Regions from separate parts of the Pectobacterium parvum genome, predicted to be linked through region 1. Evidence: predicted binding sites of a transcription regulator. Region 1 holds the regulator's gene; each other region holds the start of a gene.

Region 1 (7,490 bases):
GCCGAAGAACCCATTATCTCCATGAGACATGCACCTCAACCGCTGTGTCATGAATCTGACACACCCTTTTCATGCTGGAGACGGGTACAATAGTTTCTCCGTTTTAGCCCAAATAAGAGGGTATCGAAAAAAATTGCGGGTATTACAGCGGGTATCAAAAAGGTATTTAAATTATAAATTCATTATTTATAAATAACTTAAGTAAAATATGCTGCTAATTATCGATAACTACGACTCCTTTACCTACAACCTTTACCAATACTTTTGTGAGCTTGGCGCGCAGGTTGTGGTGAAGCGTAATGATGAACTGACGCTGCGTGAGATTGAACAGCTTGCGCCTGAGCGGTTGGTTATTTCACCTGGCCCTTGTACGCCGGACGAGGCGGGCATTTCACTGGCTGCCATTCGTCACTTTGCTGATAAATTGCCTATTCTGGGCGTGTGTCTTGGCCATCAGGCGATGGGGCAGGCGTTCGGCGCGCGCGTGGTGCGGGCACGGCAGGTCATGCACGGGAAAACCTCAGCGATTGCGCATAGCGATACGGGGGTTTTCACGGGGTTGGCTCAGCCTTTGACGGTCACCCGTTATCATTCACTCATTATTGATTCCGCCTCGCTACCCGATTGCTTTGAGGTCACGGCCTGGAGCGAACATGAAGGAAAGCGTGATGAGATTATGGGGATCCGCCATCGCGCATTGCCACTGGAAGGGGTGCAGTTTCACCCAGAGAGCATTCTTAGCCAGCAGGGGCATCAGCTTTTGGATAATTTCCTTAAAATTTAGTGATATAGAAAGTTATTCTCCTCAGTAGCCGATTTAATATTGCCTGTAATTGATTTTTTATGCATATTTGTTGACTATATTTTCATTTAGATATGATGGACAGCAGAGTGAGGCAGCAAATGGCAGCAGAGCAGAAAGCAGTGACACGGGATACTCATGATAAAGTGATTTTGCCAGTTTATGCACCCGCGAAGTTTGTACCCGTGAAAGGTAAAGGGAGCCGCGTCTGGGATCAGGACGGCCGCGAGTATATCGATTTCTCCGGTGGTATTGCGGTCACGGCGCTGGGTCACTGCCATCCTGCATTGGTGAACGCGTTGCAGCAGCAGGGTGAAACGCTGTGGCACACCAGCAATATTTTCACTAATGAGCCTGCGCTACGCCTCGCCAGCAAATTGATTGATGCTACTTTTGCCGACCGCGTGTTCTTTGTTAACTCCGGTGCTGAGGCTAACGAAGCTGCCTTTAAGCTGGCACGTCACTATGGGATTAAACGCCATAGTCCGTATAAAACCAAGATCATCGCCTTCTACAATGCATTCCATGGTCGGACGCTGTTCACCGTCTCGGTCGGCGGACAGCCTAAATATGCCGACGGTTTCGGGCCTAAGCCTGCCGATATTGTTCATGTTCCCTTCAACGATCTGGCTGCTGTTAAAGCGGTGATGGACGATCACACCTGTGCGGTTGTACTGGAGCCGATTCAGGGGGAAGGGGGGATTACGCCCGCTACGCCTGAGTTTTTACAAGGCGTTCGCGATCTGTGCGATCAGCACAAGGCGCTGCTGGTGTTTGATGAAGTGCAGAGCGGAATGGGGCGCACTGGCAAACTATTCAGCTACATGCACTACGGCATTACGCCAGATATCCTCACAACGGCTAAAGCATTGGGCGGTGGTTTCCCGATTAGCGCGATGCTGACGACGGAAGAGATCGCATCGGCCATGACGGTTGGGGTACACGGCACCACTTATGGCGGCAACCCGCTGGCCTGTGCGGTGGCGGAAGCTGCGCTGGATATTATTAACACACCAGAAGTGCTATCAGGTGTGGCGGATCGCCACGATCGCTTTGTTAGTGAGCTTGAGAAAATCAATCAGCAGTGCGGAATATTCGAGCAGGTTCGCGGTATGGGGCTGCTGCTGGGTGCCGAACTGAAACCGCAATGGCATGGTCGCGCGGGCGAGTTTCTGGCTGCGGCAACGTCTCAGGGGCTTATGGTGCTGATGGCTGGGCCGAACGTAATCCGCTTCGTACCATCTTTGATTATTGATGAAGAGGATATTGCGCAGGGGATGGCGAAATTCGCTAAAGCCGTCGCGCAGGTCGTTAACGCAGCAAACTGATTATGCTCTCAAAAGATCAGCCATAAAAAAACGTAGGGAACGTTTTTCAACGTCGCTTGCGACGACCCGCAGGGTGGCGAGCAGGAAGCTCGCCATAAAAAAAGCGTGAGGCCAAGGCTTCACGCTTTTTTTATTGGTAGGGTACCGCGACAGGGGTTTAGCGAGTGCCGTAAACGACAATCGTTTTACCGTGTGCAGAGATCAGGTTCTGGTCTTCTAACATTTTCAGAATGCGGCCCACGGTTTCACGCGAGCAGCCAACGATTTGCCCAATTTCCTGACGGGTAATTTTTATTTGCATGCCATCTGGATGTGTCATGGCATCAGGTTGTTTGGCCAGGTTGAGTAGGGTTTGGGCAATACGGCCAGTCACATCAAGGAAGGCGAGGTTGCCGACTTTTTCAGAGGTAACCTGAAGTCTGTTTGCCATTTGTGCAGACAGACGCATGAGGATATCCGGGTTAACCTGGATGAGTTGGCGGAATTTTTTATAGGAAATTTCAGCCACTTCACAGGCGGTTTTTGCCCGAACCCAGGCGCTGCGTTCCTGACCTTCTTCAAACAGGCCGAGCTCGCCGATAAAATCGCCCTGATTGAGGTAGGAGAGAATCATTTCCTTGCCTTCTTCATCTTTGATTAGCACTGCGACAGAGCCTTTCACGATGTAGTAAAGCGTTTCTGCTTTTTCACCTTGGTGAATCAGCGTGCTCTTCGATGGATACTTGTGGATATGACAATGGGAAAGGAACCATTCGAGAGTTGGATCTGTTTGCGGTTTGCCGAGAACCATTCGCTATCATCCTCTGTTGTAATTCACTGCGCAAATTACAGGGGTCAGAGTTCCCTGTACGGCGTGTTTAACTGCTAAAAAAATAAAATTCAGTCTAGGCAGAATGACGTCAGGGAATATACTGAAACCTCTGTACCCTTTATTTTCCGGTTGCTGCCTTGCCGCACCGTAAAAATGGCTGGGTATGTCTGGCCAGGTCATCATCTTCTTCGTTTCTGGGTTTGTCCAGAAAAGGTCTATTCTATTTTCGTTTTAACACAGCTTTAAGGACGTGTCTTGTGTTGTCTCGCTTCAGCATGACAAAGCGCTGATTAACGCTGGTTTTTGTACAGTAACGGTATAAATTTTCAAAAAATTTTTAGTGGAGAGGCATCATGCAGGCACGGGTAAAATGGGTTGAAGGCTTAACGTTTTTGGGCGAATCCGCATCAGGACATCAGATATTGATGGACGGCAATTCCGGTGATAAAGCGCCGAGTCCGATGGAAATGGTGTTGATGTCCGTAGGGGGATGCAGCGCGATTGATGTGGTGTCGATTCTGCAAAAAAGCCGCAACGATGTAGCGGATTGTGAAGTGAAATTAACGTCAGAACGTCGGTCAGAAGCGCCGCGTTTATTCACCCATATCAATCTGCATTTTATCGTGACGGGAAAAGGATTGACCGACAAAGTTGTCGAGCGAGCCGTCGCACTGTCGGCAGAAAAATACTGCTCAGTAGCATTGATGCTGGGCAAAGCCGTTGAGGTGACGCACAGCCACGAAATTAGAGTGCTGGCATAATCCCTGTCTCTGGGCACTAATTCTGGTCACTTAAGCCTGTTATTAGGGGAAACACAGGGGGTGGTTCCCGTAGGGAGGCCTCACCCCTGTGGTCGCCCCGTGTATCTCGATGCTTATTCGATCGTTTTCCCTTCAATTAACCGCTGCACCAGCGGTGCCATGATTAATTCCATCGCCAATCCCATCTTCCCACCGGTAACGACCAGCGTGTTGATGTGGGAGATAAAGGAACCCTGCAACATAGCGAGCAGATAGGGGTAATCAATATTATCCAACCCCTGAAAATGAATCACGACGAAGCTTTCGTCCAATGAGGGAATCGATTTGGCGGCGAACGGGTTGGAGGTGTCCACGGTGGGCACGCGCTGGAAGTTGATGTGTGTGCGAGAGAACTGTGGCGTGATATAGGTGATGTAGTCTTCCATTGAGCGGACGACGGAATCCATCACCGCTTCACGCGAGTGGCCGCGCTCATTAACGTCACGAATCAGCTTTTGAATCCATTCCAGGTTGACGATCGGCACCACGCCGACGAGCAAATCGACATGCTGTGCCACGTCGTTTTGCTCGGTGACCACGCCGCTGTGCAATCCTTCATAGAACAGGATATCGGTGGGTTCTGGCATCGGCTCCCACGGCGTGAACGTCCCAGGAACCTGATTATAGGGAATGGCTTCATCGTAGGTATGAAGGTATTTACGCGTCTGGCCACGCCCGTGCAGGCCATATTCAATAAACGACTGTTCCAGCAGGCTGAAATCATTCGCTTCTGGGCCGAAGTAGCTGATGTGGCGTCCTGAATCACGCGCTTTACGAATTGCCATATCCATTTCCGGGCGGGTATAGCGGTGAAAGCTATCGCCTTCCAACTGGGCTGCGCGCAGATCAAACTGCTGGAAAATCTTACGGAAGGCCAGACTGGTTGTCGTGGTTCCCGCTCCGCTGGAGCCGGTAACCGCAATAATCGGATGTTGATGTGACATAAAGTGCGTGACTCCGTGATCGCGATGCCCGCATAGACCGAAGGCCTGCGCGCATCCTCAAAAAAGACGTAATTATCATCATTGTTAGCATGTTTGGCGCGTTCTTTCACGACTTTCGGCGTGCTCAATAAGGGGCATGTCCTCCGGAATTGAGCTGATTACGCGGCATGATATTGAGGGTTTCATGTAACTCAGACCACACCAACACCACCTCGCCAGATTGGAGTTGGCCGCGGATATCTTCCACTTTCTGCGCCAGCGAACGCTCCTGTTCGCCGTAATCGGTGCCTTCCCGCAGAACGAAAGATTCGATGATGCTATCCAGCGTTTCTGGGTCGAGCTGTTGCCAGGGAATAATCACGCTATGTTTCCTGATTCAAAGGGTTTCTGAGTAAAAACGGCTCCTGAAGAAAAAGAGTCGCTGGCCTGGTCCAAAAATGGGCTAAGCCAGTTGGGAATGCGCTGTTCCAGCCACATTTCCGGTTTCAGCAACGTTCCACCGACGAAGCCAACATGCCCGCCATGTTCCGTTAGCTGATACTCAATATTAGACGGTAACTGAGACAGATCGGGAATCACCTCTGATGTCATGAAAGGATCGTCCTTCGCATGGATGATGAGCAGCGGTTTTCGTATCTGAGGCAACAGTGGCAGAGCGCTACAGCGTCGATAGTAGTCGGCCGCATCGCGGAAGCCGTGGATACGTGAGGTAATGACGTCATCAAACTCTCGCAGCTGTCGGATTCGCTTCAACTGCGGCAACTGAATCGGTAGCGTGTCCGGGTAAGCCGCCAGCTTGCGACTGGCGTTTTGTTTCAACAGGCGCAGTAGGTAATGCTGATAGACGCGAGAGAAGCCTTGTTCCATCCGACGGCTACAAGGTTCGAGCATCAGTGGTGCAGAAACAATGACGGCCGCTGACAGGGAACAGGCTTCGCCTTGCTGCGCGAGCAGGTAGGCTAGCATGTTACCGCCGAGAGACACGCCGATGGCAGCCGTAGGTGTATCGCCCAGCGTCTCCTGCATCCAGCGCAGGAAATAGCTGGCATCGCTGGTTTCGCCGGAGTGATAAATACGCTTCATCCGGTTGGGTTTGCCGCTGCATCCGCGGAAATGCATGATGACTGCCAGCCAGCCGCGCTGCTTACAGGCATGTAGCAGGCCGTGAGCGTAAGGGCTATGAAAGCTGCCTTCCAGCCCGTGGAACAGCACCACGCGCGGTTTGTGCCGCGCCTGTTCAGGGGCTTCGCTCCAGGCCAGATCGACGAAATCGCCATCCGGTAATTCCAGTGACTGCCAGACTGGCGAGAATTGCGCATGGCGGCGGATCAGACGCGGTAATAGCGTTTGCAGATGTGGATTATGCGCGCCGCTCAGCGGACGGAAATGGTCATACATAAAGGATAGATAAATCTTGTTGTCGGCTCTTGTACGATCAATATCACACTGTTAGCTTCAATGCTGCCAGTTGGTACGACATTTGGGTCAGGAGCGCCTACAAATAATGGAACTGAGTTTATTTCTTTCGATGTTGGGGTTTTTGTGGGTAGCGGCCATCACACCGGGGCCTAACAATATGCTGTTGACCACCTCGGGCGCGAATTTTGGCTTTATGCGTTCACTGTGGCTGATGGTCGGCATCATGCTGGGCATGCAGAGCATTTTGCTGCTGGTGGCATTCGGTGTCGGTGGTTTGATTCTGATTTACCCTTCGCTGCATTTTATCTTGAAAGTCCTCGGCAGTGCCTATCTGCTCTGGCTGGCGTGGAAAATCGCCACGGCGGCTTACGAACGTCTGGAAACGTCCGTTGCACCGCCCAAGCCGATCCGGCTTTATCAAGGGTGGTTGCTGCAATTCCTGAACCCGAAAGCGTGGCTCATGGCGCTGGGCGCGGTTGCCAGCTTTAGTCTGGCGGGGGAAGGCTATAACCAGTCAGTGATCGCGATAAGCATCGGGATTGTGCTGGTCAATCTGGTGTCCGGTGTCATCTGGCTCGGATTCGGCACGATGATTGGACGACTACTGCGCAGTAAAAAAGCGTGGATTATCTTTAATGTGTCAATGGGCTTGCTGACCGCCGCCTGCGTGCTGTTGATTTGGCATTAAGGCGACGCTTTTCAGGCAACTAATATCAAAACGAGTCGCTCTGCATCATCTGCTCTAGCTGTTCCTGCGCGTCCAGCCAGGATAGCTCCGTTTCTTCCAGCTCGATTTTGACTTTGGTTTGCTGTTGCAGGCAGTCGGTGAGTTCGGCTTTACGGCTGATGTCGTAGATGGCACTGTCCGCCAGTCGGGCTTCCAGCGTTGCCAGCGTTTCCCCCAGCTTTTCCATCTGCTGCTCAAGCTTGGTTATCTGTTTGCGCAGCGGTTGCGTTTGTGTTCTCAATTCGGCTTCGCGGCGTTTCTGATCTTTTCTGCCCTGTGCGCTGTTGGCGATATTCTCTTTTGGCGTTTCATCGGCCGCATTTTCCTGACGTTGCAGGCCGACCAGCCACTGCTGGTAGTCTTCCAAATCGCCGTCGAACGGTTCTACTTTTTGGTCGTGTACCAGATAGAGATCGTCCGTAGTAGAACGGATCAGGTGTCGATCGTGCGAGACGACAACCAGTGCACCTTCAAAATCGATTAATGCTTCGGTCAACGCCTGACGCATATCCAGATCGAGGTGGTTGGTTGGTTCGTCGAGCAGCAGGAGATTCGGGCGCTGCCAGACGATCAGTGCCAGTACCAGACGGGCTTTTTCGCCGCCAGAGAAGCGCTCGGTGATCTCGGTGACTTTGTCGCCCTGAAAACCGAAGCCGCCG
Region 2 (7,490 bases), 530 kb from region 1:
GCGCGGGGTGCATATATTATGCTTTTCCGCTGTGAAGTCAAGTCATTACTGACTGCTTCGTTGAATCTTTTTGCTGTCACCACAACCGCGTGTCGCTGTTGCCGTGTCAGTGGATGCGCATTATAGGGACTTCCCGCACGCTGACAAGCGCTAAATGCAAAAAAGTTACCGAGTGATTTTTTTTTCAGCAAAGCGAATTAAAAGACGCCGTTATGCCGGATTTTTCGCCGCTAATTGGGCGAAATCTTCACCGGACAGACTGACGCACCATCAATTCCGGCGTCAACACCAGCGCATTAGGTTCAGTATTGGGATGCTCTAGACGATATAAAAGTGTATCCACCGCTAATTCGCCGAGTTCATCTTTAGGTTGGTGAACGGTAGTAAGAGGTGGAGACATATAGCGGGCCAGCTCAATGTCATCGTAACCAATAACTGCCATATCTTGCGGAATAGAAAGTCCAGCCTGATAAAGCGCATGGTAAACGCCAACGGCCATCGCATCGTTACTGGTGAACACTGCTTCAGGTTTATCTTCCAGCGCTAACAACTGCTGCATAGCGCGGTAGCCCGCTTCAAACTCAAAATCACCGAAAATTTCATAATCAGCGGGAACGAATAGCCCAGCGAACTTCATCGCCTGTCGATAACCTTCTAATCGGTTATAGGCTGTCGTCTTATCTTTCGGACCCGCAATGCAGGCTATCTTTTTATAACCACGAGAAATGAGGTAATTGGTCGCGATCTCTCCACCGAGCAGGGAGTTATCTTTAATGACGTCCATAACGCCTTTAAAAGGTGCCCAATCCATCATGACCATAGGTATAGAAGGATAGCGGCTCATCATTTCGGGCAAAGGGCGATGGCTTTCGGTACACATCAGCAGTACGCCGTCGACTCGCTTTTGCAGCAACGTTTCGAGACTATGGCTCATTCTGTCGCGGTCGCCTTCGGTGTTGCACAGAATCAGGCTATAGCCTCGCTCATAACAGCAGCGCTCTACGCCACGCACCACTTCGGCATAAAACGGGTTATTACTGGCAGTGAGCAACATGCCGATAGTGCGGGTCTGGTTTATTTTCAGACTTCTGGCCAGCGCAGACGGCGCATAGTTGAGATCCTCAACGGCCTTCATCACTTTTTCGCGAATGGTATCGCTGACAAAGCGATTGTTATTAATGACGTGAGATACGGTAGAAGTAGAAACGCCCGCAAGACGGGCGACATCTTTCATGGTGGCCAAAGATCACCCCTGGGTTTGCAAAAATGCGTCGATCTCTTCACGCCACGGGACAGAGGGCTGAGCGCCTCGGCGAGTAACGGCTATCGCAGCTGCCGCATGGGCAAATTTTACTGCGGAGGACATGGGTTTATTTTCCAGCAATGCAGTCACTAACGCGCCATTAAACGAGTCTCCAGCAGCGATAGTATCCACGGCTTTTACACGATATCCCGGAATTCGCTGACCCTGACCGTTTTCACTTAACCATACGCCACGGCTACCCAATGTGATGAGCACCGTTTCGATTCCTTTATCGTGCAGAACCTGTGCTGCGCGAGCCGCATCGTCTTCCGTCTCAACGGTAATTCCCGTCAGGAACTGTGCTTCGGTTTCATTCGGCGTGATCATATTGACCAGCGATAACAGTTCATCGGGCAGTTCACGGGCTGGCGCGGGGTTCAGAATCACTTTCGTTTGGTGTTCATGCGCCAGTTTAGCGGCTGCAATAACCGTTTCCAACGGAGACTCAAGCTGCATAAGCAATGCTGAAGCATCAATAATGTGTTGCTGATGACGATGAAGGTAATCAGGCGTCACAGCAGCATTCGCGCCGGCATTAATCGCAATCATGTTCTCAGCGTCGGCGTTAACAAAAATCAGCGCAACGCCGGTTGTTTCCCCGGAGATAGCCTCAACGGCGGAAACATCAATATTGTCCTTGGATAGCTGCTGGCAAATACGGGTGCCGATATCATCTTCTCCAACGCAGGCAATAAAGGCGATGTCTGCACCGCTTCGACCCGCAGCAACGGCCTGATTGGCACCTTTCCCACCGAAAGCAACGCTATATTGCTCACCGATCACCGTTTCGCCCGGGCGGGGAAATTGCTCAAGATTGAGAATATGGTCAGCATTAATACTGCCCAGCACCACCAGCTTACCCGTTTTCATTATGTCGAATCCCGCTACGTTAATAATGCGCCACCACAAATGGGTGGCGCGAGCCCTGCTTTATACCCGTCATACTTCAAGCTGCTTGTGCGTTGGTTGCCCTTACTCACCCCAGTCACTTACTTGTGTAAGCTCTTGGGGATTCGTTCGGTTACCGCCTTCATGCAACTCGAATTATTTAGGGTATATTTTTAATTATTTTGCAACCAGCTTCAGGTCGACCGGAATGATGGCCTGCGTTTTTTCGCCTTTCAGCACTTTCGCAGCGGTTTCAATACCGATCACACCGATCTGATCAGGACGCTGAGCAACGGTTGCCGCCAGCTTGCCTGACTCAACGGCCTTCACGCCATCCTGAGTGCCGTCAAAACCAACGACCAGCACATCTGTTTTACCTGCGGTTTGCAGTGCACGCAGTGCGCCCAACGCCATTTCATCGTTCTGAGCAAATACGGCCTGAACGTCAGGGTGCGCGGTCAGCAGGTTCTGCATCACGTTCAGCCCTTTAGTACGGTCGAAATCAGCTGGCTGGCTGGCCAGCATAACGAATTTATTTTTCTCAGCAGATTTCATGAAGCCAGCCCCACGCTCGCGCGCGGCAGACGTTCCGGCAATCCCTTCCAACTGAATCACCTTGGCACCTTCACCCAATTTCTTGGCAATGAAGTCACCAGCAACTTTACCACCGAAGGCGTTATCAGAAGCCACGTGACTCACAACTTCACCGCTGCTGGCAACGCGGTCCAGCGTAATAACCGGGATCTTGGCCTGATTAGCCATTTTGATCGCATTACCTACTGCATCAGAATCAGTCGGGTTGATCAGCAGAACTTTGGTTCCACGCACCGTCAAATCCTGAACGTTAGCCAGTTCTTTTGCTGGGTTATTCTGGGAATCCAGTACAATCAGCTCGTAACCCAGCTTGTCAGCTTCTTTCTGCGCACCCTCTTTCATTGAAACAAAGAACGGGTTATTCAGCGTAGAAACCACCAGAGCAACCGTATCTTTGGCCAAGGCATTAGCACTGACAGTCGCGCTCAGCGCAACAGCGGAAACCAGAGTAGCCAGCTTTTTCATATTCATAACTCAATTCCTGTGTGAATGAAGGTTATTTACTGCTTTTGTTATCTACCAGAACCGCCAGCAAAATGACGACTGCTTTAACGATCATCTGGTAGTAAGAAGAAACACCTAATAAATTCAGTCCGTTGTTGAGGAAGCCAAGGATAAGTGCGCCGATCAACGTGCCAACGATACGTCCTTTTCCTCCAGCCAGACTGGTGCCGCCCAATACTACAGCCGCGATAGCATCCAGCTCATACCCTGTACCCGCCGTCGGCTGTGCAGAGGACAAACGTGCGACTTCGATAATTCCCGCCAGGGCAGACAGCAGCCCACACAGGGAATAGACAATAATCTTGATTTTATCAACACTGATACCAGACAAACGGGTAGCAGACTCGTTGCCGCCCAGCGCATAGATATAGCGCCCCAGACGCGTATGGTGCAGCATGTACCAAGCCGCCGCGAACACGATAGCCATGATCCAGATTGGCGTCGGAATCCCCAGCGGACGACCGATACCAAACCAGCCAAACGCATCTGCCACGTCAGAAAAGCCGGTATTAACCGGGCTACCGTTGGTATAGACCATCGTCACACCGCGAAGTAACAGCATCATGACCAACGTGGCAATAAATGCCTGCACTTTGCCTTTGGATACAATGATCCCCGTACCCGCACCAATCAGCGCCCCCAGCGCCAGCGCGCCAAACACCGCCACCAGCGCATTGACTTCAAGCCCGACGATGGAAGCCGCTACGGCACCGGTCAATGCCAGCAGTGAACCCACTGACAAATCGATGCCCGAGGTCAGAATCACCAGCGTCATGCCGACGGCCATGATGGCGTTCACCGACGTCTGCTGAAGAATATTGAACAGGTTGTTCAGGGTAAAAAAGTTAGGGCTCATGGCGGAAACAACCGCAATCAGGATCAGGAGCGCGATCAGCGATTTCTGCTCCAGTAACCACTCTTTGCTGAACCAGCGTTTTGCCGCGATAGATTGAGAACTCATGTCTGACTTACTCCTGCTTTGCGCCGTATTGCTTACCAACGGCCGCGGCCATCAGTGCTTCCTGGGTTGCTTGCTCAATAGGGAAATCCCCGCTCAAGCGCCCTTCATGCATCACAATGATGCGATCGCTCATTCCCAAGACTTCGGGCATTTCGGATGACACCAATATGATGCTCAGCCCTTCTTCTTTGAATTGATTGATTAACTGGTAAATCTCTTTCTTCGCCCCGACATCGACGCCGCGCGTCGGTTCATCGAGGATCAGGACATTTGGGCGCGTCATCAGGCCACGGGCAATCGCCACTTTCTGCTGATTACCGCCGGAAAGCAGGCCGATAGGCTGCTCCATCGAAGGCGTTTTCACGTTGAACAGGCGAATAAAGTCGGCAACCGTCAGTTGCTCTTCGGCGTGTTTCAGACGACCACCCGCATGGCTGAAATAACGTAGTGCGGTTAACGACATGTTTTCTTTTACTGACATGCCCAACACCAGACCATCGCGCTTGCGGTCTTCGGAAATGTAAACGATGCCGTTCGCCAAGCCATCCTGCGGTTTACGGGTCACTACATCGCGTCCATCCAGCGTCACATTACCGCCAGTTCGCGGCAGTGCGCCGTAAAGAATCTTCATCAGTTCGGTACGGCCCGCGCCCATCAGCCCTGCGACGCCCAGAATTTCGCCTTTCCGCACCGTAAAGCTGACGCTGTCGACACCTGGCCCTGACAGGTTCTGCACCTTAAGGCGAACCTCTCCCGGCGCTTTATTCGAACGCGGGTACTGATCTTCCAGCTTACGGCCGACCATCATTTCAATCAGCGTATCTTCCTCTAAGTCACTGACCGGACGTTCGCCGATAAACTGACCATCGCGGAACACGGTAATGTCATCGCAGATTTCAAAGATTTCTTTCAGACGGTGGGAAATATAGACAATGCCGCATCCCTGAGATTGCAGCTCTTTGATCACGCTGAATAGCGAAGCGGTCTCAGTATCCGTCAGGGCGTCGGTCGGTTCATCCATGATGATGACTTTCGATTCAAAGCTCAGCACCTTGGCAATTTCTACCATTTGCTGATCGCCAATCGATAAATCCCCGACCATACGACGGCTGTCATAGCGCAGATTAAGGCGTTTCAGCAGCTTATCGGCTTCCGCATACATCTTGTTCCAGTCGATACGACCGAAGCGGTTGGTAAATTCACGACCAAGGAAGATATTCTCGGCAATCGTGAGTTGGGGAATCAGGTTAAGTTCCTGATGGATAATACCGATACCTGCTTCCTGGGACGCTTTCGGCCCGCTGAAATCCACCTCTTTCCCCAGAAAATGGATGCTGCCGGCATCTTTACGATAGATCCCGGTCAGGACTTTCATCATGGTGGACTTGCCCGCACCGTTCTCGCCCACCAGCGCCATCACTTTTCCCGGATAGACGTTGAGTGCCGCACCGGAAAGCGCTTTAACGCCGGGAAAAGATTTCGTGATGCCTTGCAGTTGCAGTAAAGGTTGCATTGATACCTCAGAACGTTACGCCAGCACAAAGGATGACATTGGCATACGGAGAACACTCTCCGCTGCGAATGATGGCCCGGCTTTTGCCGCTTTGGGTTTTAAATTCTTCATGGCTGACATAGTGCAATGCAATTGAGTTTCCCTGGTGTTGTTCAAGTTGCTTCAATTGATCGAGTAATGCGTCATGGACGGCGGGGTTCTTTTCAAGAATTTCTTCCGCCAGAATAGCGGCCTCGACCTGCATTTCGCTGATGACAACACTAACGACCTGCAAAAAAGTCGGCACGTTATGCGTCAACGCCAGATCGATACGGGTCGTCGTTTCAGGAATCGGTAAACCGGCATCGCCAATAACAAGGCTATCGGTATGCCCCAGTCGAGAAATCACGGAAGAAATATCTGAATTCAATAATGCTGCTTTTTTCATCTTCTCACCCCACCAGCGAAACGTTTCGCTAATAACATTCTAGAAAAAGAAGCAAGAAAGGCAATGAAGAGATAAAAAAAATGTGATCACCATCGAAACGTTTCGCTAATAAAAAAAGAAAGGTAATGAGAGGCGGGTATAGGAGATTGATAAATAGAGAAATGGCGGGTCAAAGCCCGCCAATAAGGAACAGAGGATAATGCGTTAGAGTTTACGAATCTGCTTCACATCCAACTCGACGGAATTGAAGTCTTTATCCAGTTCACCCTGAATTTCCACTTTGTCGTTAGGTGAAACCATCTGGCCATTCCAGCGTTTGTGGTCGATCTCGACTTCCATCGTGCCCGTTGAATCGCGGAACAGGTAGTTTTCATCGCCGATCCGTTTTTCAATATTCCCTCTCAGCGTCACCCAACTGTCATCACGCAAATCTTTAGCTTTATCTACCGTGGTGAGGGAACTCTGCGAATCGGTGAATCCCCCTTGATGTGCACCAACGGCTGGTGTTTCTGGATTGACAAAACCACCGCCACTTTGTGCAGCAAATACTGGTGCGGAAACCAGAGCAGTAATAACGAGTAACGCAGCGACTTTTTTCATGTTCACCCTTCCTTTTTTGCCTGTTGTTTCACAATTAAACGTTTCAAAGTTAACTGTTTCACAGTCAATGGTTTCGCAGTCAACCTGCGGGAGCTATCGGTCTTGGTAAAAGAGTAAAACAAATTTTTCTTAACGGAATCTTAAAGCGTCAGTTCTCGCATTGTTGTTTTTTTATATTGCCGGATATTGCCCAGTTTCAGTGATTTGGCCTGTACACACCGCCTCTCTATTTCGTATAAAACCGGAAAAGGCATAAGCGCAACAGCAGCGCATTCTCTGCGAGGCAGCCATGAGAATATTGTTAATCGAAGACGATCGCTTGATTGGTGACGGTCTGAAAGCTGGGTTGAACAAACTGGGCTTTAATATCGACTGGTTTATGGAAGGTAAAGCGGGTGCCGCGGCATTGAAGGCTGCACCCTATGATGCGGTAGTGCTCGATCTCAGCCTGCCGGGCATAGACGGGGTGGATATTCTGCGCCAGTGGCGTCAGGCTGGGCATGACGAACCGGTACTGATTCTGACCGCCCGCGATGCGCTGGAACAGCGTGTGGAAGGGCTACAGCGAGGTGCCGATGATTATTTATGTAAGCCCTTTGCGCTGACAGAAGTAGCCGCTCGCCTGCAGGCGCTGATTCGCCGCCGTCATGGCCAACTTCAACCGACATTAACGCACGGCGTGGTTTCCCTTGAGCCGGGA
Region 3 (7,490 bases), 150 kb from region 1:
TGCAGCTGCAGCTGAATCACGATTAAAAGAACGTTCGCGACGCTCACCGCCGTTAGCGTTACCTTCACGGCGTTCACCACCACCGAAAGAGCGGCGTGGCGCTGCGCCATCACGACGTTCACCGCCTGCCCCCGCAGGACGACCACCACCACGACGTTCTGGCTGTGCGACTGCATCACCCAGCAATTGCATATTCATTGGTTTGTTCAGAATACGCGTGCGGGTGAAGTGTGATAACAGGTCGCCCGGCATACCTTTCGGCAGTTCAATCGTCGAGTGAGACGCGAACAGCTTGATGTTACCGATGTAGCGGCTGCTGATATCACCTTCGTTGGCGATAGCACCAACAATGTGGCGAACTTCAACGCCGTCATCACGACCCACTTCGATACGGTACAGTTGCATCTCACCCGCATCACGACGCTCGCGACGCTGTGGACGGTCACCGTCACGGGGTTCACGGGAATCGCGTGAATCACGAGCATCGCGAGGTTCACGGCGACGATCGCCACGTGAATCACTACGAGACTCATCACGATCGCGGTATTCGCGACGCGGACGGAATGCCGGATCTGGTGGCAGAATCAGAGGACGTTCGCCTTGCGCCATTTTCAGCAGCGCAGCAGCCAGTGTTTCAACATCCAACTCTTCCTGCGGTTGCAGTTTCGTCAGCAGCGCACGGTACATATCCAGATCGCTGCTTTCCAGCTGTTGCTGTACTTTAGCGGCAAATTTAGCCAGACGGCGTTGACCCAGCAATTCTGCATTTGGCAATTCCACTTCAGGAATCGTCAGCTTCATTGTGCGTTCAACGTTGCGCAGCAGGCGGCGTTCACGGTTTTCAACAAACAGCAGTGCGCGACCGGCACGACCTGCACGGCCAGTACGACCAATACGGTGGACGTAAGACTCAGAATCCATTGGGATATCGTAGTTGACGACCAGGCTGATACGCTCAACGTCCAGACCACGCGCCGCAACGTCGGTTGCAATCAGGATATCCAGACGACCATCTTTAAGACGCTCCAGCGTTTGTTCACGCAGCGCCTGATTCATGTCACCGTTCAACGCAGCACTGTTGTAACCACTACGCTCCAGTGCTTCAGCCACTTCCAGCGTCGCGTTTTTGGTACGAACGAAAATAATCGCCGCATCAAAATCTTCCGCTTCGAGGAAACGTACCAGCGCTTCATTTTTACGCATGCCCTGCACAGTCCAGTAGCTCTGGCTGATGTCTGGACGCGTAGTCACGCTTGATTGAATGCGAACTTCCTGCGGATCTTTCATGAAACGACGCGTAATGCGGCGAATCGCTTCCGGCATGGTTGCAGAGAACAGCGCAGTCTGATGCGCGGCAGGGATCTGAGCCATGATGTTTTCAACATCTTCGATGAAGCCCATACGCAGCATTTCATCGGCTTCGTCCAGCACCAAACCACTCAGGTTGGACAGATCCAGCGTACCACGCTTCAGGTGATCCAACAGACGGCCCGGCGTACCAACAACGATCTGTGCTCCACCACGCAAAGCGCGCAGTTGCACGTCATAACGCTGGCCACCGTACAGGGCAACGACGTTAACGCCATGCATATGCTTGGCAAAATCATTACAGGCTTCAGCAACCTGAACAGCCAGTTCGCGGGTTGGAGCCAACACCAACATCTGCGGCGCTTTTAACTCAGGCTTTAAATTATTGAGTAATGGCAGAGCAAAAGCCGCAGTTTTACCACTGCCGGTCTGTGCCATACCCAGCACATCGCGACCGTTCAGCAGGTGGGGAATACATTCAGCCTGAATTGGCGACGGTTTTTCATAGCCCAGATCGGTCAGGGCATTAATAATAGGAGCAGACAGCCCCAAATCGGAAAAAGAAGTAAATAAATCAGTCATGTACACGTGCCTCATTAAACATGGCGGCCAGTCTACATAACTCATCGTGAAAATTTTCAGTCATTTTCATTGAAAAGTGTGAACTGGCTCAAATTGGATTAAAAAGCGAACAAAAAAGCCCTCACCCGTGAAGGTGATAACCGAAGTTTTTTCAGGCTGATTAAGTGTTCGTCAGCTATTGCTGGTCCGATCCTGATAGGTCGTCTTGCTCTTGGCCTAATAGCGCCAATTCCAACAATGCATAGCGGTGCTCAACAAAGTTATGGACGTTGTTGGCAACCGTCAGCTTGAACAGCGCCAAAGCGGTGTTCTTGTCCCCCAGACTTAGGTAGTGCTTACCTAAATAGAAGTCAGTTTCACTGAGATGCTCAGCGAGCGAAGTGTTATCCGTAGCTTCTACCTGTAAACGCTGCATCAGTGTTTTTTCACTGATACTGCCCAGATAGAATTCGACAATGTTCCATCCCCAAGGCCCTTTCTTGGCGTCGTCATAGCGTTTCTTCAACGCAATTTTGGCCGTCTCTGGATTGATTTCTCGCTCCACAAGATACAGCCACAACGAACGGAAAGGATCATTCGGATCGTCTCGATAAAACGCCAGCAGATCATCCTGCGCTAACAGGTAGCGACCGCCATAATACAAAGCGATGCCTCGGTTTAAACGCGCATAATTGTAAGTTGGATCAAGCTCTAGTACAGAATCAAACGCTTCATAGGCAGCATCAAAATTGCCTGCCTGCGTTAAATAGATACCCAAATAGTTAAAAACTTCTGGAATATCAGGGCGGATCGTCAGCGCTTGTGAAAAATCATTCCGCGCCAATGCCCGTAACCCGAGACTATCATACAGCACTCCGCGCTCATATAATAGCTGTGCTCGCTCATCATCGGTTAATGCCCGGCTTGCAAGGATTTGTTCCATTCGTGCCAGGATCACTTCCTGCTGCAAAGTAGGCTGTAACGGAATCGCCAATACTGCGTCTTTACGCCAATCCATGTTGCTGCATCCTGCCAGCATGAGTGCTGTTGCAACATAACACCAGCGCAAGAAAGGCTTCATTTCCCACTCCCGAAGACAAACATTGGATGAACATCCTGTCCCGGACCGCTCAACGCAAGGACATCCGTTCCCTTACGATACACGCAGCACCTTGCCATGATAATCAAGCAAGGTGCCATAAGATCGTTATCTTATTCCTCAGAAGACGGGGCTGCCGCTTCCTGAGTTTGTGCAGTTGCTTCTTTGATGCTTAAGCGCACGCGGCCCTGGCGATCAACCTCCAGAACCTTGACCGGCACTTCCTGACCCATTTGCAGGTAGTCAGTCACTTTCTCTACGCGCTTATCGGCGATCTGAGAAATATGCACCAGGCCTTCTTTGCCGCCGCCAATAGCGACGAAAGCACCAAAATCAACGATGCGGGTAACTTTACCCTGATACACGCGACCGACTTCGATTTCAGCAGTGATCTCTTCAATACGACGAATTGCGTGTTTCGCTTTTTCGCCGTCAGTTGAAGCAATTTTCACAGTACCATCGTCTTCGATTTCAATGGTCGTGCCCGTTTCTTCCGTCAGCGCACGAATCACAGAACCACCTTTACCGATCACGTCTTTAATCTTATCGGTACTGATCTTGATGGTGTGAATACGTGGTGCGAATTCAGAGATATCACCACGCGGTGAGCTGATCGCCTGCTCCATCACACCCAGAATGTGCAAACGTGCACCTTTGGCTTGATTCAAAGCAACCTGCATGATCTCACGGGTAATCCCTTCGATCTTGATATCCATCTGCAGCGCAGTGATACCTTCACGGCTACCGGCAACTTTGAAGTCCATATCGCCCAGGTGGTCTTCGTCACCCAGAATGTCGGACAGAACAACAAAGTTATCGCCTTCTTTCACCAGACCCATCGCGATACCCGCAACGGCTGATTTAATTGGCACACCTGCATCCATCAGTGCCAGAGAAGCACCACAGACAGACGCCATAGAAGAAGAACCGTTGGATTCTGTGATTTCAGACACGACACGCACGGTGTACGGGAATTCGTTCGCCTTAGGCATAACGGCCAACACGCCACGCTTAGCCAGACGACCGTGACCGATTTCACGACGCTTAGGCGAACCTACCATACCCGTTTCACCAACACAGTACGGAGGGAAGTTATAGTGCAGCAGGAAGCGATCGGTACGTTCGCCAGTCAGCTCGTCGATGTTCTGCGCATCACGCTCAGTTCCCAACGTTGCGGTTACCAACGCCTGCGTTTCACCACGAGTGAACAGTGCTGAACCGTGAGTACGCGGCAGTACGCCAGTACGAACATCCAGACCACGAATCATGTCTTTTTCACGGCCATCGATACGCGGCTCGCCAGCCAGCACGCGGCTACGTACGACATTTTTCTCAACGTCACCCAGAATTTCCTGGATATCACCCGCACTCAGGGTCTCGTCTTCAGCCTGCAGAGCAGCAACAACATCCGCTTTGATAACATTAACTTGTGCATAACGCTCTTGTTTTTCAGTGATGCGGTAAGCGTCACCCAGACGTGCTTCGGACAAAGCCTGTACACGCTGCTCTAAAGAAACGTTAACTTCTGGCGCATGCCATTCCCACTTCGGTTTGCCCGCTTCAGCAACCAGTGAGTTGATGTTCTGGATAACGATCTGCTGTTGCTCGTGACCAAACACCACCGCACCCAGCATCTGATCTTCGCTCAGCAGCTCAGCTTCAGATTCCACCATCAGAACCGCGCCTTCTGTACCGGCAACAACCAGATCCAGACGGCTTTCTTTCAGCTCGTCCATCGTTGGGTTCAGGACATACTGGTCGTTCAGGTAACCAACACGTGCAACACCGATAGGGCCGTTGAACGGAATACCAGACAGGCTCAGCGCCGCAGAGGCACCAATCATGGCAACGATGTCAGGGCTAACCTGTGGGTTAACAGAAACAACGGTCGCAATCACCTGAACTTCATTCAGGAAACCTTCTGGGAACAGAGGGCGAATCGGGCGGTCAATCAGACGAGAAGTCAGCGTTTCGCCTTCACTTGGACGGCCTTCACGACGGAAGAAACCACCAGGGAAACGTCCAGCAGCGTAGGTACGCTCCTGATAGTTAACTGTCAACGGGAAGAAACTTTGACCCGGCTTAGCACTTTTAGCGCCTACAACGGTAACGAATACCGCGGTGTCATCCATGCTTACCATCACAGCGGCGGTAGCCTGGCGTGCCATCATACCGGTCTCTAACGTGACGGTATGCTGACCATATTGGAACTTACGAACGATCGGATTCAGCAAAATTATATCCTTAGCTGGGGCGCGCTACACGTATTCAAGATAAACGCGCCGGTGAACTCCCGACCTTTGCACTACATTCTCACGACTAATGACAACCCTTATCTTGCTTATGCAGATAAAGCCTCTCATTAGCCGCGCGAACCTCTGTAATGAAAGATCATATTAACAACAATACACTACTCTGTTTTGCTAACGCTTCCTAGAAGAAAGGGGCCAAAAGAGGCCCCTTCCCACTGAAACACAGAAGACTTAGCGACGCAGACCCAGACGCGCGATCAGACTGGTGTAACGTGCTACATCTTTACGCTTCAGGTAGTCCAGCAGCTTACGACGCTGAGAAACCATACGCAGCAGACCACGACGGCTGTGGTGATCTTTTTTGTGCTCAGAAAAGTGGCCTTGCAGATGGTTGATCTGCGCAGTCAGCAAAGCAACCTGAACTTCAGTAGAACCACTATCGTTAGTGCCACGACCGAAGTCTGCTACGATTTTAGCTTTAGCTTCAACACTTAGAGACATTGTAATACTCCAAACATTATAGATAAAAAAACAGGCGCCGATCTCTAATTCAGCCACCCAATAGTCAAGCCGCGCTATTCTACCCTCAGCGTTCTGCGATAGCAAGGCAGCAACGGGCGGGTTTACACTGGAAACTCAACAACCAAACGACGCGGCGCAACGCGGCCATCGCTGTCGATTTCACCCATCCCAATAAATTTGTGCTCGTCACCTTCGGTGATTCTCACCATGCCGTCCAATGGCGTATTCGCGGCCTGAACCGCTTGCCCCAGTTTCAAATAGCCAGCAACAACCGGCGTCAAATTCACTTCGGGAAAATCAATAACTGGGCTTTCCATCGGCATGAGCAGCGGATCGAGACTCAGCGAAAGTGGGTCTTCTTGTGTTTGAGCCTGCTCGGCCAAAGCCGCTAACTGCTCCAACGTCACCATTCTTTCAGTAGGATACGTAGCAACCTGCAAACGACGCAGATAAATCACATGTGCACCACAGCCCAGCTTTTCGCCCAGATCGTCAATGATGGTACGGATGTACGTCCCTTTCGAGCAGTGAATCTCTAGCTCCAGTTCATCACCTTCCCAGCGAATGAACTGCAGTTCGTAAACGGTGATTTCACGTGCTTCACGTGGAACCGTCAGCCCCTGACGGGCATACTCATACAGCTTGCGCCCTTGGTATTTCAGCGCCGAGTACATGGACGGCACTTGCTGCGTGGTGCCACGAAAGCCTTCCAGCGCCTGATCCAAATCCGTAGCAGAAAAACCAATCGCCCGCTCTTCAATCACGTTACCATCGGCATCAGAGGTGTCGGTCCGTTGCCCAAGGCGAGCAATAACACGGTAGCGCTTATCAGAATCCAGCAAATACTGGGAAAACTTCGTCGCTTCCCCAAGACAAATCGGCAGCATACCGGTTGCTAATGGATCCAACGCCCCCGTATGGCCCGCTCTGTTCGCGTTAAAAATCCGTTTTACCTTCTGCAAAACATCATTAGACGACACGCCCTGTGGCTTATCTAATAACAATACGCCGTGTACATCACGGCCACGGCGGCGAGGACGACTCATTAATCCTCCTGATCTTCGCCCGTAACAGGACGACGTTCCGTATCGTTTCTGACCACATTGGTCACCAGATTGGACATTCTCATCCCTTCAACCAATGAGTTGTCGTAGGAGAAGGTCAATTCTGGAACAACACGCAGGCGCATTGCCTTGCCAATCAGCTTACGGATAAAGCCAGACGCATCTTGCAGTGCTTTTATTGCTATTTGAACTTGCTCTGGTTCGTTATCATTCAGGAAGGTCACAAAAACCTTGGCATACGCCAGATCGCGAGACACTTCCACACCGGAGACAGTCGCCATGCCGATGCGCGGATCTTTCACTTCACGCTGAATAATAATGGCGATTTCTTTTTGCATTTCCTGCGCGACGCGCTGGGTGCGGCTGAATTCTTTTGCCATGATAAATCCTCAAGTAAAAATCGGGGGGCACTAGGCCCCCCTTACTAATAACTTACATCGTCGCTGAAAACGGATTATGCGATCGTACGTTTGATCTCAATCGTTTCAAAGACTTCGATCATATCGCCAGGACGAACGTCGTTGTAGTTCTTCACAGCGATACCACATTCCATGCCGTTACGGACTTCGCCAACGTCATCTTTGAAGCGGCGCAGAGATTCCAGCTCGCCTTCATAGATAACCACGTTGTCACGCAGTACACGGATCTTGTTGTGACGCTTAACGATACCTTCAGTCACCATAC
Region 4 (7,490 bases), 390 kb from region 1:
CAGGGCGTTATGCAGCCCCCACTGATCGGACCAGGTTTTTTTCCTGCCGCTGGCGATATCCAAAATGAAGTGGAAAAGCTGCCAGCCTACGTCTTCGATCGTGGCCTCTCCGGTAGCAATGGTTCCGGCATCAATATCCATCAGATCGTGCCAGCGGTTTGCCAATGCGGTTCGGGTCGCCATTTTGATGACGGGGACAGCCAGCAGGCCATAAGGGGTACCGCGACCGGTGGTGAAGACCTGCACGGTGATACCAGAAGCGAGCTGCTGGGTGCCGCACACGAAGTCGCTGGCCGGTGTTGCGGCGTAAATCAAGCCACGTTTGGTTGGGCGCTGTCCGGGGGACAGGACTTCGACAATCGCGCTGGTGCCGGATTTGGCGATGGAACCCAGCGCTTTTTCCACCACGTTCGCGAGGCCACCTTTTTTATTGCCCGGCGATGGGTTGGCGCTACGGTCGGTCTGGCCACTGTCGAGATAATTATCGTACCAGGCCATTTCTTCCAGCAGGCGTTTACCGACTTCTTCATTGATGACGCGTGGTGTTAACAGATGAATGGCATCGCGCACTTCGGTCACTTCGGAGAACATGACGGTTGCACCGCAGCGAACCAAGAGATCGGAGGCAAAACCAACGGCTGGGTTTGCGGTGACGCCGGAGAAAGCATCGCTGCCGCCACACTGCATGCCGACAACCAGCTCAGAGGCCGGACAGGTTTCACGCTGACGTTTGTTCAACCGTTGCAGGTGCTTGTCTGCCATCGTCAGAATGTCATCCACCATCGATCTGAAACCAACGTGGTGTTCATCCTGCAAGCGGACAATGCTGGTGTCGTCGAGGGAGATGGCTTGTACATCAGGCGTCCCTTCCAGCAGGCGCTCCGGCTGTAATTTTTCACAGCCCAGGCCGACCACCAGTATCTCGCCGCCAAAATTCGGGTTCAGCGCCAGATTGTGAATGGTACGGATGGGAACCACCGCAGCAGGGGCATTGATTGCCACGCCACAGCCATAAAGATGGTTGAGTGCGACCACGCCATCCACATTGGGATATCTCGGCAATAAGTCTCGCTCGATAATTTTGACGACATAGTCCACCACGCCCGCGACGCAGTGTACGCTGGTGGTAATGCCCAACAGGTTTTTCGTCCCTACGCTGCCATCGGCATTGCGGTAACCTTCAAAGGTGTAGCCTTCCAGCGCAGGCAGCGTGGGGGGGATTTTGGTCGCCAGCGGCAGGGTGTCCAGCGCGGGAGCCTGAGGCAACTCGACCAGCGATTCATCGATCCAGCTTCCCTTGGCAATATCCCGCAGCGCATACCCGATAATTTCACCATAGCGGATGATGGCACCTGATTTTGCGATATCCACAAGGGCCACTTTGTGACCTTGCGGAACATGCTCAATTAATTCCAGATCATCATTAAAACGGGTTCCAGCACGTAAGCCATTATTATTAACAACAATGGCAACATTATCAGAATCGTGAACCTTAATATAAAGTGGCTGCTCTTGTGCAGCATTACTTTCTGATTTATCTGACATGATGCAAGCCTTTATTATTGGTTTATCAGAAACGCAGTGGTAATGATTACCACGCTATTATTTCATTGCTCGCTAACGAGTATACGTGAGGTTCTCTTCTCGTACATTATGCAATTGACCTAAGCCAGCGCTTTTTGTTTCTTATTTATCAGGCGAAGACCCAATTTTTGGTGAGTTTGATCACATTCTGACTGCGCACGGTTTTTCAGGAGGAAATAACAATAATGTGTATAAATGTAAAAAGAGAAAGGCGGTGTTTTTCGTGAAATACCTCGCATTATATAGGGCAAGTGCACCAACATATTCAAAAGGACATTTTTAATGTTGTGCTTTTAGCTAGTGAGCAGTCAGTGGGTAAAAATTATAATGTTCCTGCGAGTTGAAGATGTCAGCTAATTACTCTGATGCTATATAGCCTGGCTATTCGCAAAAAAAATAAAAATGGGAATGTTAACTATCCACTGATCTTCATTCTGATAACCCTACACCGTTATCTGTTATTCGGAATGAATGAGCGAACCGCGATTGAAGCAGGAGTTCATCATGAATACAGTAAGCTCAGCAGCTGGCGCGATACAAAAGAGAACAAACGCCCGCTACTGGATTGTCGTGATGTTGTTTATTGTCACGTCATTTAACTATGGAGACCGCGCGACCTTGTCCATTGCTGGTTCAGCAATGTCTAAGGAAATTGGGTTGGACGCGGTGGGGATGGGTTATATCTTCTCAGCGTTCTCCTGGGCGTATGTTATTGGACAAATACCTGGGGGCTGGCTGCTCGATCGCTTTGGCTCAAAGAAAGTCTACTTCTACAGTATCTTAACCTGGTCGATTTTTACCTTATTACAAGGCTTTGTCGATATCTTCAGCGGCGCGGGCATCGTTATTTCTCTGTTCCTCCTGCGCTTTATGGTTGGCCTGTGTGAATCACCTTCCTTCCCAGGAAATAGCCGAATTGTGGCTGCCTGGTTCCCTGCACAAGAACGTGGTACTGCCGTCGCGATATTCAACTCGGCACAGTATTTTGCCACGGTCATTTTTGCACCGATCATGGGATGGTTGACGCAGGCAGTAGGTTGGGCACACGTGTTCTGGTTCATGGGCGGGCTGGGTATCATTCTGAGCTTTGTCTGGCTGAAAGTAATCCACGATCCGAAAGATCACCCTGGGGTGAATCAGGCTGAACTGGATTACATCGAAGCCGGTGGTGCCCTGATTAATATGGATGCTAAAGGGACGAAGAAAGCGACCGAGAAAGGCGAAAAATGGCATCAGATCAAGCAATTAATGCAGTCGCGCATGATGCTGGGTGTGTATATCGGTCAATACTGTATTAACGCACTGACCTACTTCTTTATCACTTGGTTCCCGCTTTATCTGGTTCAGGCTCGTGGTATGTCGATCCTCAAAGCAGGATTTGTCGCCTCGGTTCCTGCTATCTGTGGTTTTGTCGGGGGCGTTCTGGGCGGCATTATTTCCGATTACCTGATGCGTCGGACCAATTCCCTGACCTTTGCCCGTAAAACGCCAATCGTTCTCGGTATGTTGCTCTCCATGTCGATGGTGATTTGTAACTACGTTGAAACCGAGTGGGTCGTTATTGCGGTGATGTCTGCAGCCTTCTTCGGCAAAGGCATTGGTGCGCTAGGCTGGGCGGTTATGGCCGATACCGCACCGAAAGAAATCAGCGGGTTGAGCGGTGGACTGTTCAATATGTTCGGTAACGCGTCTGGTATCGTGACGCCGATTGCGATTGGCTACATCATCGGAATGACCGGTTCCTTCAATGGTGGTCTGGTGTATGTCGGGATTCATGCGCTGGTTGCGATCTTCAGCTACCTGTTCATCGTGAAAGATATTAAACGTGTCGAATTGAAGCCGTTCGTTAAGAATTAAGGCCAGTCGTTACCGTATTCGTTTGAATATAGGCAATAACACAAAACGCTGCGCTATCGTACTGATGGCGCAGCGTTTCGCTATATCCCCGTCATACTTCAAGTTGCATATGCGTTGGCTGCGTTCACTCACCCGAATCACTTACCTGAGTAAGCTCATCGGGATTCCTTCTCTTGCCGCCTGCCTGAAACTCGAATTATTTAGGGTATAGATTTGCCATTTATTTATGTCATGGAAAGCTGGGTTTTATCTCTTTGAAATCGGCGTCTGGGAAGACGTATTTCGGTGTTTATAAGGCGGGAATTCGCTTTTCCCGGTTTTCGTGAAACACCTCCCATTGGTCTGTGATAATGACATATTTAATCTGCATTTCGACAGGGAATGCTGTGCTATTGCCCAATGAGTTGTGAAATAAGAAAACTTATACTTTTTACTGAGGTTGGTGAGGCGGTACGAATGACAACACCGCATTCCTGACTGGTTTATTTCAGTAATAACCTGTTTTTATTCTGACAATCTTACAAGCCCTACAAGCATTGTTCAGTTCAAATCAGAGTAAAAACAAGGTCGCGCTAATAAAGTAGGAAAACAACATGAAATCATCTACTGGTGCACCATCCGTTTTTTCTTTCTGTATGACTGAATTATTTTCATCCGCCTCAGCGCGCCCTTGCGTTGTGGCAACCATCGGAAACCTACGCGTCAATCCTGTGCGCGCCATTCATGACGGGAGCCTGTCATGACAAACTTTTCAGCAACGCCTGTGATTACCGACATGAAAGTCATCCCCGTTGCGGGCTATGACAGCATGTTGCTGAACATCGGCGGTGCGCATGGTGCTTACTTCACGCGTAACCTCGTCATTTTAACCGATAGCGCCGGGCATACCGGTGTCGGCGAAGCGCCCGGTGGCGAAGTCATTTACAACACGCTGGTTGAGGCGATTCCCCGAGTGAAAGGCGAGCAAATCGCCCGCATGAACCGTCTGGTTCATGACATTCATGTCGGCAACCAATCTTCTGATTTTGATTCCTTCGGCAAAGGTGCCTGGACGTTTGAGCTGCGCGTGAATGCCGTGGCGGCGCTCGAAGCGGCGTTGCTCGATCTGCTGGGGCAATTCATGGGCGTTCCCGTTGCCGAGCTGCTGGGGCCGGGTAAACAGCGTGATGAAGTCACCGTGCTCGGTTATCTGTTCTACATCGGCGATCGCACGAAGACAGATTTACCTTACTTATCAGGTGAAAAAGGCAAGCATGAGTGGTATCACCTGCGTCATCAGCAGGCGATGGACAGCGAGGCGATTGTGCGTTTGGCCGAAGCCACGACTGACCGCTACGGATTTAAAGATTTCAAACTCAAAGGTGGCGTACTGCCCGGCGAGCAGGAAATCGATGCCGTGAAGGCGCTGAAGAAACGTTTCCCGGATGCACGTATCACCGTCGATCCAAACGGTGCCTGGCTGCTGGATGAAGCGATTGCGTTGTGCAAAGACATGAAGGGCATTCTGACTTACGCGGAGGACCCGTGCGGTGCCGAACAAGGTTTCTCCGGCCGTGAAGTGATGGCGGAATTCCGCCGCGCCACTGGGCTGCCAGTAGCGACCAACATGATTGCCACCAACTGGCGTGAAATGAACCATGCCGTGATGTTACAGGCGGTCGATATTCCGCTGGCCGATCCGCATTTCTGGACGATGCACGGCGCGGTGCGCGTCGCCCAACTGTGTGATGAGTGGGGCCTGACGTGGGGCTGCCATTCCAATAACCACTTCGATATTTCTTTGGCGATGTTCACGCATGTGGGCGCTGCGGCACCGGGTAACCCGACGGCGATTGATACGCACTGGATCTGGCAGGAAGGGCAGCATTTGACCAAAGAGCCGCTGCAAATCGTCAACGGAAAAATTAAGGTGCCGGATCGTCCCGGTCTGGGGATTGAGCTGGATATGGAACAGGTTATGAAAGCCCACGATCTGTACAAAAAATTACCGAGCGGGGCACGTAATGATGCCGTCGCCATGCAGTACCTGATTCCTGGTTGGAAGTTTGATCGTAAACGCCCGGTTTTTGGCCGCTAACCCTACATAGAAAAATTAGAGAGAAAGGATAAGAAAATGACATTGCAAAGTTCAACTCCGGTGATTACCCACATGCAGGTTATTCCGGTTGCAGGTCACGACAGTATGCTGCTCAACCTGAGTGGCGCACATGCACCTTATTTCACTCGCAACATTGTTATTCTGAAAGATAACGCCGGGAATACCGGTGTCGGAGAAATTCCTGGCGGTGAGAAAATCCGTCAGACGCTGGAGGATGCTGCCGCGTTGGTGGTGGGCAAAACGCTGGGCGAATACAAAAACGTGATGACGGCGGTGCGTGCACAGTTCGCCGACCGCGATTCTTCCGGGCGCGGTTTGCAGACGTTCGATCTGCGTACCACTATCCATGTCGTCACGGGGATCGAAGCTGCCATGCTCGATCTGCTGGGGCAATTCCTCAACGTCAGCGTGGCCTCGCTGCTGGGCGTTGGGCAACAGCGTGATGCTGTCGAGATGCTGGGCTATCTGTTCTACATCGGCGATCGTAATAAAACCGACTTGCCTTACCAGAGCCAGACTAATGAGAAATGCGACTGGTATCGTCTGCGTCATGAAGAGGCCCTGACGCCAGAAACCATCGTGCGTCTGGCTGAAGCCGCGTATGAAAAATACGGTTTCAACGATTTCAAACTGAAAGGCGGCGTACTGGCTGGTAGCGAAGAGGCCGAAGCGGTTACCGCGCTGGCGAAACGCTTCCCACAGGCCCGCATCACGCTGGATCCAAACGGTGCCTGGTCGCTGGATGAAGCCATCGGTCTGGGCAAACAGCTGCGCGGCGTGCTGGCGTATGCCGAAGATCCGTGCGGCGCGGAGCAAGGTTTCTCCGGCCGTGAAGTTATGGCGGAATTCCGTCGTGCGACGGGGCTGCCTACTGCGACCAACATGATCGCCACCGACTGGCGGCAGATGGGTCACACTATTTCGCTGCAATCGGTCGATATTCCGTTGGCCGATCCGCACTTCTGGACGATGCAAGGTTCCGTTCGCGTGGCGCAGATGTGCCACGAATGGGGCTTAACCTGGGGTTCTCACTCCAATAACCACTTTGATATTTCATTGGCCATGTTTACTCAGGTCGCCGCGGCGGCACCGGGCAAGATTACGGCGATTGATACGCACTGGATCTGGCAGGAAGGCAATCAACGCCTGACGAAAGAACCGTTGCAGATTGTTGGCGGCATGGTGGAAGTGCCGAAGAAACCGGGTCTGGGCGTTGAGCTGGATATGGACCAGGTGATGAAAGCACATGAACTGTATAAAAACATGGGATTAGGCGCACGTAACGACGCCATGGGAATGCAGTACCTTATTCCTGAGTGGACGTTTGATAATAAACGTCCGTGTCTGGTTCGCTAACGTTCTGATTTTCCGTTTTTTGAGCGCGCCGCTTCAGGCAAGCGGCGCTGGAATGACCGAGGATAAAAAATGAAGACTCCGCTGTTACCTAACCGTTTTCGCCAAGATTTGCTGCAGGGGAAAACGTTGATTGGCTGCTGGTGTGCGCTGGGCAACCCGATTTCAACTGAAGTGCTGGGGCTGGCGGGATTCGACTGGCTGGTGCTGGATGGAGAGCATGCGCCTAACGATATCGTGACGTTTATTCCTCAGCTCATGGCGCTGAAAGGCAGCCACAGCGCGCCTGTTGTCCGTCCGCCGTGCAATGAGCCGATCATCATTAAGCGGCTGCTGGATATCGGGTTCAATAACTTCCTGATTCCCTTCGTGGAAACGGCGGAAGAAGCCGCGCGTGCGGTTGCATCAACCCGTTATCCGCCAGCCGGTATCCGCGGTGTTTCCGTGGCGCACCGTAGCAACAGCTATGGCACCGAACCGGACTATTTCGCCAAGATTAACGACAACATTACCGTCGTGGTGCAAATCGAAAGTCAGGACGGCCTCGACAATCTGGATGCGATTATCGCAGTAGATGGCGTAGACGGCGTGTTTGTTG

What was found. The regulator CRP, encoded in region 1, controls carbon source genes, mostly activating them, when cyclic AMP is high. The targets are predictions, from matches to a motif close to ATGTGANNNNNNTCACAT.
Region 2: rbsD (D-ribose pyranase) is a predicted target of CRP. The motif match lies at 6,271-6,288, and genes of this name have one in related genera.
Region 3: yrbN (protein YrbN) is a predicted target of CRP. The motif match lies at 1,967-1,984, and genes of this name have one in related genera.
Region 4: garD (galactarate dehydratase) is a predicted target of CRP. The motif match lies at 1,714-1,731, and genes of this name have one in related genera.

The regions. Positions count from the first base shown of each region.
Region 1 is NZ_CP087392.1:701,900-709,389, forward strand. It holds gene LOZ86_RS03090 (aminodeoxychorismate synthase component II) at 209-784, shown strand; gene argD (bifunctional acetylornithine/succinyldiaminopimelate transaminase) at 904-2,130, shown strand; gene crp (cAMP-activated global transcriptional regulator CRP) at 2,288-2,920, opposite strand; gene LOZ86_RS03105 (OsmC family protein) at 3,295-3,702, shown strand; gene LOZ86_RS03110 (phosphoribulokinase) at 3,816-4,685, opposite strand; gene LOZ86_RS03115 (YheU family protein) at 4,810-5,046, opposite strand; gene LOZ86_RS03120 (hydrolase) at 5,043-6,083, opposite strand; gene LOZ86_RS03125 (LysE family translocator) at 6,190-6,792, shown strand; gene LOZ86_RS03130 (ABC transporter ATP-binding protein) at 6,818-7,490, opposite strand, start outside.
Region 2 is NZ_CP087392.1:174,583-182,072, reverse strand. It holds gene rbsR (ribose operon transcriptional repressor RbsR) at 248-1,243, opposite strand; gene rbsK (ribokinase) at 1,247-2,173, opposite strand; gene rbsB (ribose ABC transporter substrate-binding protein RbsB) at 2,369-3,256, opposite strand; gene rbsC (ribose ABC transporter permease) at 3,282-4,250, opposite strand; gene rbsA (ribose ABC transporter ATP-binding protein RbsA) at 4,258-5,763, opposite strand; gene rbsD (D-ribose pyranase) at 5,771-6,190, opposite strand; gene LOZ86_RS00745 (YgiW/YdeI family stress tolerance OB fold protein) at 6,395-6,790, opposite strand; gene qseB (quorum sensing response regulator transcription factor QseB) at 7,080-7,490, shown strand, end outside.
Region 3 is NZ_CP087392.1:855,066-862,555, reverse strand. It holds gene LOZ86_RS03900 (DEAD/DEAH family ATP-dependent RNA helicase) at 1-1,890, opposite strand, end outside; gene yrbN (protein YrbN) at 1,883-1,954, opposite strand; gene nlpI (lipoprotein NlpI) at 2,066-2,950, opposite strand; gene pnp (polyribonucleotide nucleotidyltransferase) at 3,082-5,202, opposite strand; gene rpsO (30S ribosomal protein S15) at 5,452-5,721, opposite strand; gene truB (tRNA pseudouridine(55) synthase TruB) at 5,844-6,788, opposite strand; gene rbfA (30S ribosome-binding factor RbfA) at 6,788-7,186, opposite strand; gene infB (translation initiation factor IF-2) at 7,261-7,490, opposite strand, start outside.
Region 4 is NZ_CP087392.1:1,091,213-1,098,702, forward strand. It holds gene garD (galactarate dehydratase) at 1-1,545, opposite strand, end outside; gene LOZ86_RS04885 (MFS transporter) at 2,089-3,441, shown strand; gene LOZ86_RS04890 (enolase C-terminal domain-like protein) at 4,181-5,518, shown strand; gene gudD (glucarate dehydratase) at 5,555-6,895, shown strand; gene garL (2-dehydro-3-deoxyglucarate aldolase) at 6,965-7,490, shown strand, end outside.